DNA from 2 places in the Anaerosalibacter massiliensis genome. Region 2 is predicted to be linked to the other one. Evidence: riboswitches for the same ligand, from Rfam matches in the RefSeq annotation. Region 2 holds a riboswitch; the other holds the start of a gene.

Region 1 (4,049 bases), on a different contig from region 2:
ACATATTAGTATTTATAGGATTGCCAATAAATAATTCATATAATTTATAAATCAAGAAGAATGTAATATTAAAGTATATTAACTTTAAGACAATCTCTATTAAAATATTATTAGTTTTTTCTATAAGATTCTTTATTATTCCATAGGGACCAAAAAATAATATATAAAATAGTATATTTCCTCTCATTCCTAATAGCACTGTAGATAAAATAGAAGAAGCAATATATATGTATAAACTATTTTTGGTACCAGTTAATATTAATCCAATAGGAATTATTAAGGCAGATAAAAAAAGCATTAACAATTTATTATAGGGTAAAATAGTACTTAAATAAATAAAAATGATACTTAATGCTGTAAGGAGGCCACCATATGCTATAGCCTTACTTTTATTATTTAAATACATGATATAAAGTCTCCCCCCATACACTCACATAGACAATCTAAACAATAAAGGGTTGCACAAATATTACATATATTATGATCTCTATTATTATAAGGTTTTCTGTAGTTATCATTTCTTCTAAATAGGGAATTGAAAGCATTATTATATTCTCTATTTCCAGGATTCATAGAACAAGCTGTTTCTAAATTACTATAGGCTGCATCATACCATCCTCTATTCTGGTTTAATATTCCCATTAAGAAATACCATTCTCCTGTTTTTTTATTTACCATATTTAATTTTCTTTCAGCTTCAGCTAAGTTTCCATTCTGAATATCAATTCTTGCACTATATAATAATTCTTCCTCTGAAAAATTATTATTTCTATTGCTCATAAGAAAATTATAGGCATCATTTATTTCTTTTAATTTCTCCTCAGCTAACTCTCTTAAAGGATTGTCTATGAATTTATCTGGGTGGTATTTTTTTACAAGTTTTTTATAAGCCTGTTTTATTTCACTTTCTGTTGCATTTTTATTTATTTCCAATATTTCGTAAGGATCTTTCATTTGTTTTCATCTCCTTAGTTTCAAACACTTTTTCTATCTGTGCTAGAAGTCCAAAATTAAAAACATTAAATAATATATCCCTATTTTTTTCTATAGGCAATTTTTCAAATGCTCTGCTACATTCTCTAGCATAGGAAGTTAAAATGAAATGTATTCTTTTATTTGTACTTTTTACAAAATCCTTATAAGGTATATTTTTTTTATTTAAAATTAAATTTATTCCATTAAATTCATTATTTTTTATATCCTTTTCTAAATCATCATAAGCATCTATTATATAAATCCATTTTCCGAGATTATATCCTAAATGGTATAATGATTCATCATATTCTTTATTATTTATATAAGATAGTATAGTATAGGCTGTTAATTCACCAAAAGGATGACTTAATTCATCTAGGCTATCTATATTTTTACTTTTTTCAAGATAATAAAGTTTATTTAGATTTTCTTTTATATTATTCTCAATTTGTTGAAAATTTTCGGGTATTTTATTTAAATAAGTTTTAAATATAGATGAAAAAACTCTACTTCTAATAGTTTTGTCATCTATAACATCATCCAATAATTTATGATAAGTTAAAATAATATTCAAATAAGAAGCATATCTTAAAGGCTCATTATCTACTAAAAATATTCTTTTCTTAATTGGATGGAGTATACAATTTCTTTTTATATATTTTTCTTCATTGCCATTGAAAGAATCTAATAATATAGCTAGAAAAGTTGTATCATAATTTAATGTAATTCTAGGAACATTTCCAAAATTATACTTTATATTTCTACAAAGTCCACAATAATAAGCTTTGATCTTTTCATAATCTTTTATTTTCAGTTCCATTTTATAGGGGATGACATAACCAAACATAATATTCTCCTTAAGTTTACTTTCAGTCATAATATATCATACTAAAAAATCTGATTCAATTAGAAACAAATATTTGACTGAAAAAATAATAAGATATATAATAAAATTTGTAAGATAAAAAACAAGGGAAAGTGGTGTGAATCCACTGCAGCCCCCGCTACTGTAAACGATTAAATGAATCGTAAGCCAGATTACCTTAATTAATATATGCTAAAACTTCGGAGGGAAGTTTTATGCGTTTTAGATTTATTCTACCTCCAGAGGTAGTTTTTTTATTTTCTAAATATTTTTTCAAAGAAGGAAGGGATTTCATGAAGCTATTAAAAGAAACATTAGAAGCTATAAAGCCTGTAGATGAAGAAGCAAAGAAGAAGGCTAAGGAAAGAATGGATAACTTAACCAAGCCTATAGGTAGTTTAGGAGTTTTAGAAGATATAGCTATAAGAATGGCAGGAATAACAGGAAAAGTACATAACAAAATGGATAAAAGAAATATAGTGGTTATGTGTGCTGATAATGGAGTAGTAGAAGAAGGTGTTAGTGCTTGCCCTCAATGGTTTACAAAAGTACTTACTGAAAATCTTACTAGAGGATATACTGGTGTAACTGTCCTCTCTGAACTTATAAACTCCCATGTAACTACTGTAGATATAGGTGTAAATGCAGATATAGATAATCCTAAAGTTATAAATAAAAAGATTGCATATGGAACCAAAAACATGACAAAGGAACCAAGTATGACTCGTGAAGAAGCTATAAAGGCTATAGAGGTAGGAATAGAAATATCGGATAAACTTTATAGTGAAGGATATGATATACTAGGAACAGGAGAAATGGGTATAGGAAACACTACTACTAGTGGAGCAGTATTATCTGTATTTTCAGGATTGAGTCCAGATATTACTTGTGGAAAAGGTTCAGGCCTAACAGATGACCAATATGAAGGAAAGAAAAATGCTGTAAAAAAAGCTATAGAAATAAATAAGCCAGACAAAAATGATCCTTTAGATGTTATTTCAAAAGTAGGAGGGTTTGACATAGCTGGGATATGTGGTTGTTTTCTTTCAGCAGCAAAAAATAGAAAACCGATAGTTATAGATGGATTTATTTCATCGGCAGCAGCATTATGTGCAGTTAGGCTAAACCCTATAGTAAAGGATTATTTATTTCCATCTCATCTTTCAAAAGAGCCAGGAGCTATGTATATGATGGAGGAAATAGGACTTAAACCAATGCTTAACCTTGAAATGAGGCTTGGAGAAGGTTCAGGTTGTCCTTTAGCATTTCAGATTATAGATTCGGCTCTTTATATAATGGATAATCTAGCTACTTTTGAACAATCAACTCTTAATAAAGATGTATTAATAGATATTAGGTGATAATATGATTATACTTGTGACAGGTGGAGCAAGGAGTGGAAAAAGCTCCTTTGCTGAAAAACAATATGAAAATAAAAAAGATGTAGTCTATATAGCTACATCTAAGGTAATGGACAAGGAAATGGAAGATAGGGTTATTCTTCATAAAAAATCTAGGCCTAGCTATTGGAGAACCTTTGAGGGAAATTATGATTTAGATAATGCAATAGGGAAAGAAGAAAATTATTTATTAGACTGTGTAACAGTCCTTACATCAAATATAATGTATGATTTAACCAAAGATGAAGAAAGAATATCAATAGAACTTCAAAAAAAAGTAGAAGATACAGTTGTTAATGAATTAAATAAGCTTATAAATAAAATAAATGATGAAAATTATAATTTAGTACTAGTTACAAATGAGATAGGTTCTTCATTAGTACCAGAAAGTCATATAGGAAGAGTTTTTAGAGATGTTCAAGGAAGAGTAAATCAAAGGATAGCTTCTATTTCTAATGAAGTTTATTTGGTATGTTGTGGCATACCAGTGAAGATAAAGTGATAAAGGGCTTAATACTTGCTATACAATTTTTATCTAGAATACCTATAAATATAGCAGTAGATTTTAATGAGGAAAATTTAAGGAAAAGCACTTTTTTTTATCCGTTTACAGGTATGATTATAGGTGGAATTGCTGGTCTTTTTTATTATATTTTTTCCTATATAAATAAAGATATAGCTTCTTTCATAGCTGTACTAAGTATTATAATAACGACGGGAGGACTTCATTTAGATGGTATAGGAGATACTTTTGATGGTTTCTACTCTGCTAGGGATAGAGAGAGAATACTTGAAATAATGAAAGATAG
Region 2 (4,049 bases):
AACTTTTTCCCTAAGGTAGATAAAGATGAATTGACTAAAAAAGTAGCAGAAATAAATAGTAGTGATAGAAAAGATGAATATTTGAAGATAAGTAAAATCAAGAAAGCATATGATGATGCTATTAAAGTTCTTCAAACTGTCAATGCTACTCAAGAAGACATTGATAAATCTTTAAGCAATTTAGAAAAAGCTTTAAATAATATAGTAGAAGTGGTATCAATAGAAGCTATAAATGATATAGAAGTAGACTTTGGTACAAGCAAGGAAAAAGTATTAGAAAAATTACCAAAGAAAATAAAATTAAACTTAAGTAATGGAACTAAAGAAGAAGTAAATGTAACTTGGACAAGTGAAGAATATGATGGTAATAAATCAGAAGAATATGTATTTGTAGGAAACTATAAGCTATCAGAAGAAGTAATTGGAGACAAGCCAAAAGCAAATGTTAAAGTAGTTGTAAAAGAAGAAGTAGTAACAGTAAAAGAAATAGATCCAATAGAAGATATAGAAGTAGATTTTGGTACTAATAAAGAAGATGCAATAACAAAATTACCAAATAAGATAAAATTGAATTTAAGTAATGGAACTAAAGAAGAAGTAGATATAAATTGGACAAGTGAAGTATACAATGGCAACAAAGCAGGAGAATATAAATTTGTAGGAAGTTATGAATTGCCAGAAGGTGTTACGGGAGATAAGCCAGAAGTAAATGTTAAAGTAAGAGTAAAAGAAGAGTCAAAGTCAGAAGTAAATAAAGCTAAATTAGAAGAAGTGATAAATAAGGCAGAAAAAATAGATTTAGAAAATAAAACAGAGGAAAGCATAAAAGTATTAAAAGAAGTAATAGCAAAAGGTAAAGAAATACTTAACAAAGAAGAAGTAGCTCAAGAAGAAATAGACGGTGCAGTTAAAGCTATAGAAACAGCAATAGAAAATCTTGAAGATAAAGAAGAACCAGAACCTAAACCAGAAGTAAATAAAACTAGATTAGAAGAAGCAATAAACAAGGCTGAAAATATAGAATTAGAAGGTAAAACAGAAGATAGTATAAAAGTATTAAAAGAAGCAATAGCAAAAGGTAAAGAAATACTTGTTAAAGAAGAAGTAATTCAAGAAGAAATAGACAACGCAGTTAAGAATATAGAAGTAGCAATGGAAAACCTTAAAGATGAAGAAAAACCAGAACCAAAACCAGAAGTAGATAAGACAAAATTAGAAGAAATAATAAATAAAGCTGAAAATATAAATACAGAAGGCAAGACAGAAAATAGCATAAAAGTATTAAATGAAGCAATAGCAAAGGGAAAGGAAATACTTAATAAAGAGGAAATAACTCAAGAAGAGGTAGATAATGCAGTTAAAGCTATAGAAGTAGCAATAGAAAGTTTAAAGGATAAAGAAGCTTCTAAACCTCAGCCAAATAAACCAGAGAAACCAACTAAGCCAGGAAAAGTAGATAAACCAGATAATAAACCAACTAAACCTAATATAAAAAATAAACCAAAGGAAACAACACTTCCTAAGACAGGAGAATCTTCTATGCTATGGATTAGTATTCTAGGTGTTATTTTACTAGTAGTTGGAACAAAATTATGGATGGACAAGAAGAAGGAAAGAGAAGCCTAAAATTAATTATTAGGATGAAGACTTTCATGAGTTTTCATCCTTATTTTTTTGTATAATAATATTTATAGAATTATAGAAAAATGTTCCTATGAGCATGATTATAACTACATTAGAAAAATTAAAATCAGTTTGCCTTTGAAAATTAAATATGCTATACTTAAATTAAGTATAAGAATGTTCGTATAATATTATTAGATTACAATTTAACTTTATATCAAAGTAGTCTCAATAGTTTATATATTGGGAAGGATAGGTATATTATCCTTAGGGAATCAGGTGAAATTCCTGAACAGATGCGCTACCGTGAAAAGTTTAGCTTTAGTCGGGAACCTGCTCTTTGATGATGGGAAATGAGCCTCGCATAAGGGATTCGTTTTAAGTAAAGTTCTACAGCATAAATAGAGCTTCTATCTTAGTTTTTGGAGTTTGAAACTTCCTAAGATAGAAGCTCTTTTTATTATAAAAAGTTTAAAACAAGGGGGGAAAAAATTGAATAATTTTAAGAAAAAGTTTACTAGAGGTTTGACATCTTTAGTTCTTGCACTAATATTGGTTATGAACATGCTTCCTATGACGGTATCTGCTGTAGCTTATGATTATACAAAAGATTATAAGGATTTAGAAATTCGTTTTTGGGAAGATGAACAGCCAGAAATTGGGTTTTATATCAATGCAGCAGCAAAATATATAATGGAGACAGTTCCAGAGCCAACAATGGGATCAACCTTTGGAGAATGGTCTGTTATGGACTTGTTAAGAGGGTTGTATACAGGATATGGCTATACAGGTGAGCTTGAAGAGGAGTATTTTACAGACTACATAAAAAGAATTGAGAAATATGTTATTGAAAAGGATGGAATCCTTGACCGTAGTAAATCTACAGAGTGGTCCCGTCTTATGCTTACATTAACATCATTAGGATATGATGTTACAAAAGTAGCTGGAAAATATGATTTTATTGAGAAATTGTCTAGTTCTCATAGTTTTTCCTATAGGCAAGGAATTAATGGACCTGTTTGGGAAATTATAGCTATGAATACAGGAGGATATAAGTTTTATGAGCAACCTGATAATAAAGATGCAAATACTTTTAGTAAAATGATTAACTTTATATTAGATAAGGAAATTGTTCAGAAAGATGGAACAGTTGGAGGTTGGGCTCTTTTTGGTAAGATGCCAGATCCTGATATGACAGGAATGACTTTACAGGCATTGGCACCTTATTATTTAAATGAAACCAAATATAATAAAGTTCGTGAAAAAGATTCACCTTCATATGAGGAATTTGCTAAGGTAGTAGAAAGAGGTATTTATACACTTTCAGAATTGCAAGTAGATAATGGTGGTTATAATGCTTGGGGAAATGTTAACGCTGAAAGTACTGTACAAGCTATTGTAGCATTAACAGCACTTAATATAGATCCAAAGTCAGATAATGTAGAATTAAGATATATTGGTAAGAATTGTAGTTTTATTACAAAGGGAGCCAATAGGGATGGAGTTGCAACTAATAATATGATAGATGCCCTTCTAACTTTTTGGGCAGCTGGAAGTGGAAAGTCACCAGAGTCTGGAGGATTTAAGCATGTAACAGCAGGTAATGATGGCGGTGGCGGTGCAGGTACAGGAGTAAATGCAATGGCAACAGATCAAGCCCTTTATGGACTTATTGCCTACGACCGCTATAAAAAAGGTATAGAACCCTTATATGATATGACTGATATGAAAAATGGTGAATATAAATACATGCTTTCTGATGAATATAGAGAATCTAAAGCTCATAATGCAACATATGTATTAGATGGAGAGACAAAAACAGAGAAGGTAGCTCCATATGCGGCAATAGAACTTACTGAAGCAGCTGCAGTGGGTGATAAGAAATTTAAGAATTGGAATACAAAACCTGATGGTAGTGGAACAATATATAAGGCTGGTGAATACCTGTCCATGCCTGAACATGATATTACCCTATATGCACAATATAGAGGTAAAGATGAGTTACCTACAATAAAGGATATTAAGCCAATTAACTATGTTCTAGTAGATATAGGAACAACAGAAAAGGAAGCAAAAAAACTACTACCAAAAACAACAAAAATTATAGATTCTGATGGAGAAGAATATGAAGTTGACTTGAACTGGAGTATAGAAAATTATGATGGCAATAAAATAAGTGCTTATAATGCCGTAGGGACATTTGAACTTCCAGAAGATGTAAGACAGACAGATCCTCCAACAGAATTAAAAGTTAAGACTATAGTTAAGGTATCCAAACAAATTCCAGAATCAGAATTAGAATTTAATAAGGATACTAATACAATTATAGACTATAAAGGAAAAGATAAAGATGTAGTAATTCCAAATGAAATTGATGGTGAGCCTGTTATGGAAATAGGTACTGGTGCATTCCAAAATAAGGGATT

Evidence for each region. Region 2 has a riboswitch for cobalamin ahead of NSA23_RS07365 (leucine-rich repeat protein). Riboswitches for the same ligand answer to the same signal wherever they lie in the genome.
Region 1: another riboswitch for cobalamin. It lies ahead of cobT (nicotinate-nucleotide--dimethylbenzimidazole phosphoribosyltransferase); the one in region 2 lies ahead of NSA23_RS07365 (leucine-rich repeat protein).

What each region holds. Positions count from the first base shown of each region.
Region 1 covers NZ_JANJZL010000005.1:142,353-146,401, reverse strand. Annotated here, with positions in the region: gene NSA23_RS09470 (hypothetical protein) at 1-406, opposite strand, end outside; gene NSA23_RS16515 (J domain-containing protein) at 397-954, opposite strand; gene NSA23_RS09460 (DUF5685 family protein) at 920-1,822, opposite strand; cobalamin riboswitch at 1,909-2,039, shown strand; gene cobT (nicotinate-nucleotide--dimethylbenzimidazole phosphoribosyltransferase) at 2,056-3,201, shown strand; gene cobU (bifunctional adenosylcobinamide kinase/adenosylcobinamide-phosphate guanylyltransferase) at 3,206-3,742, shown strand; gene cobS (adenosylcobinamide-GDP ribazoletransferase) at 3,712-4,049, shown strand, end outside.
Region 2 covers NZ_JANJZL010000004.1:40,232-44,280, forward strand. Annotated here, with positions in the region: gene NSA23_RS07360 (Ig-like domain-containing protein) at 1-1,626, shown strand, start outside; cobalamin riboswitch at 1,829-1,978, shown strand; gene NSA23_RS07365 (leucine-rich repeat protein) at 2,116-4,049, shown strand, end outside.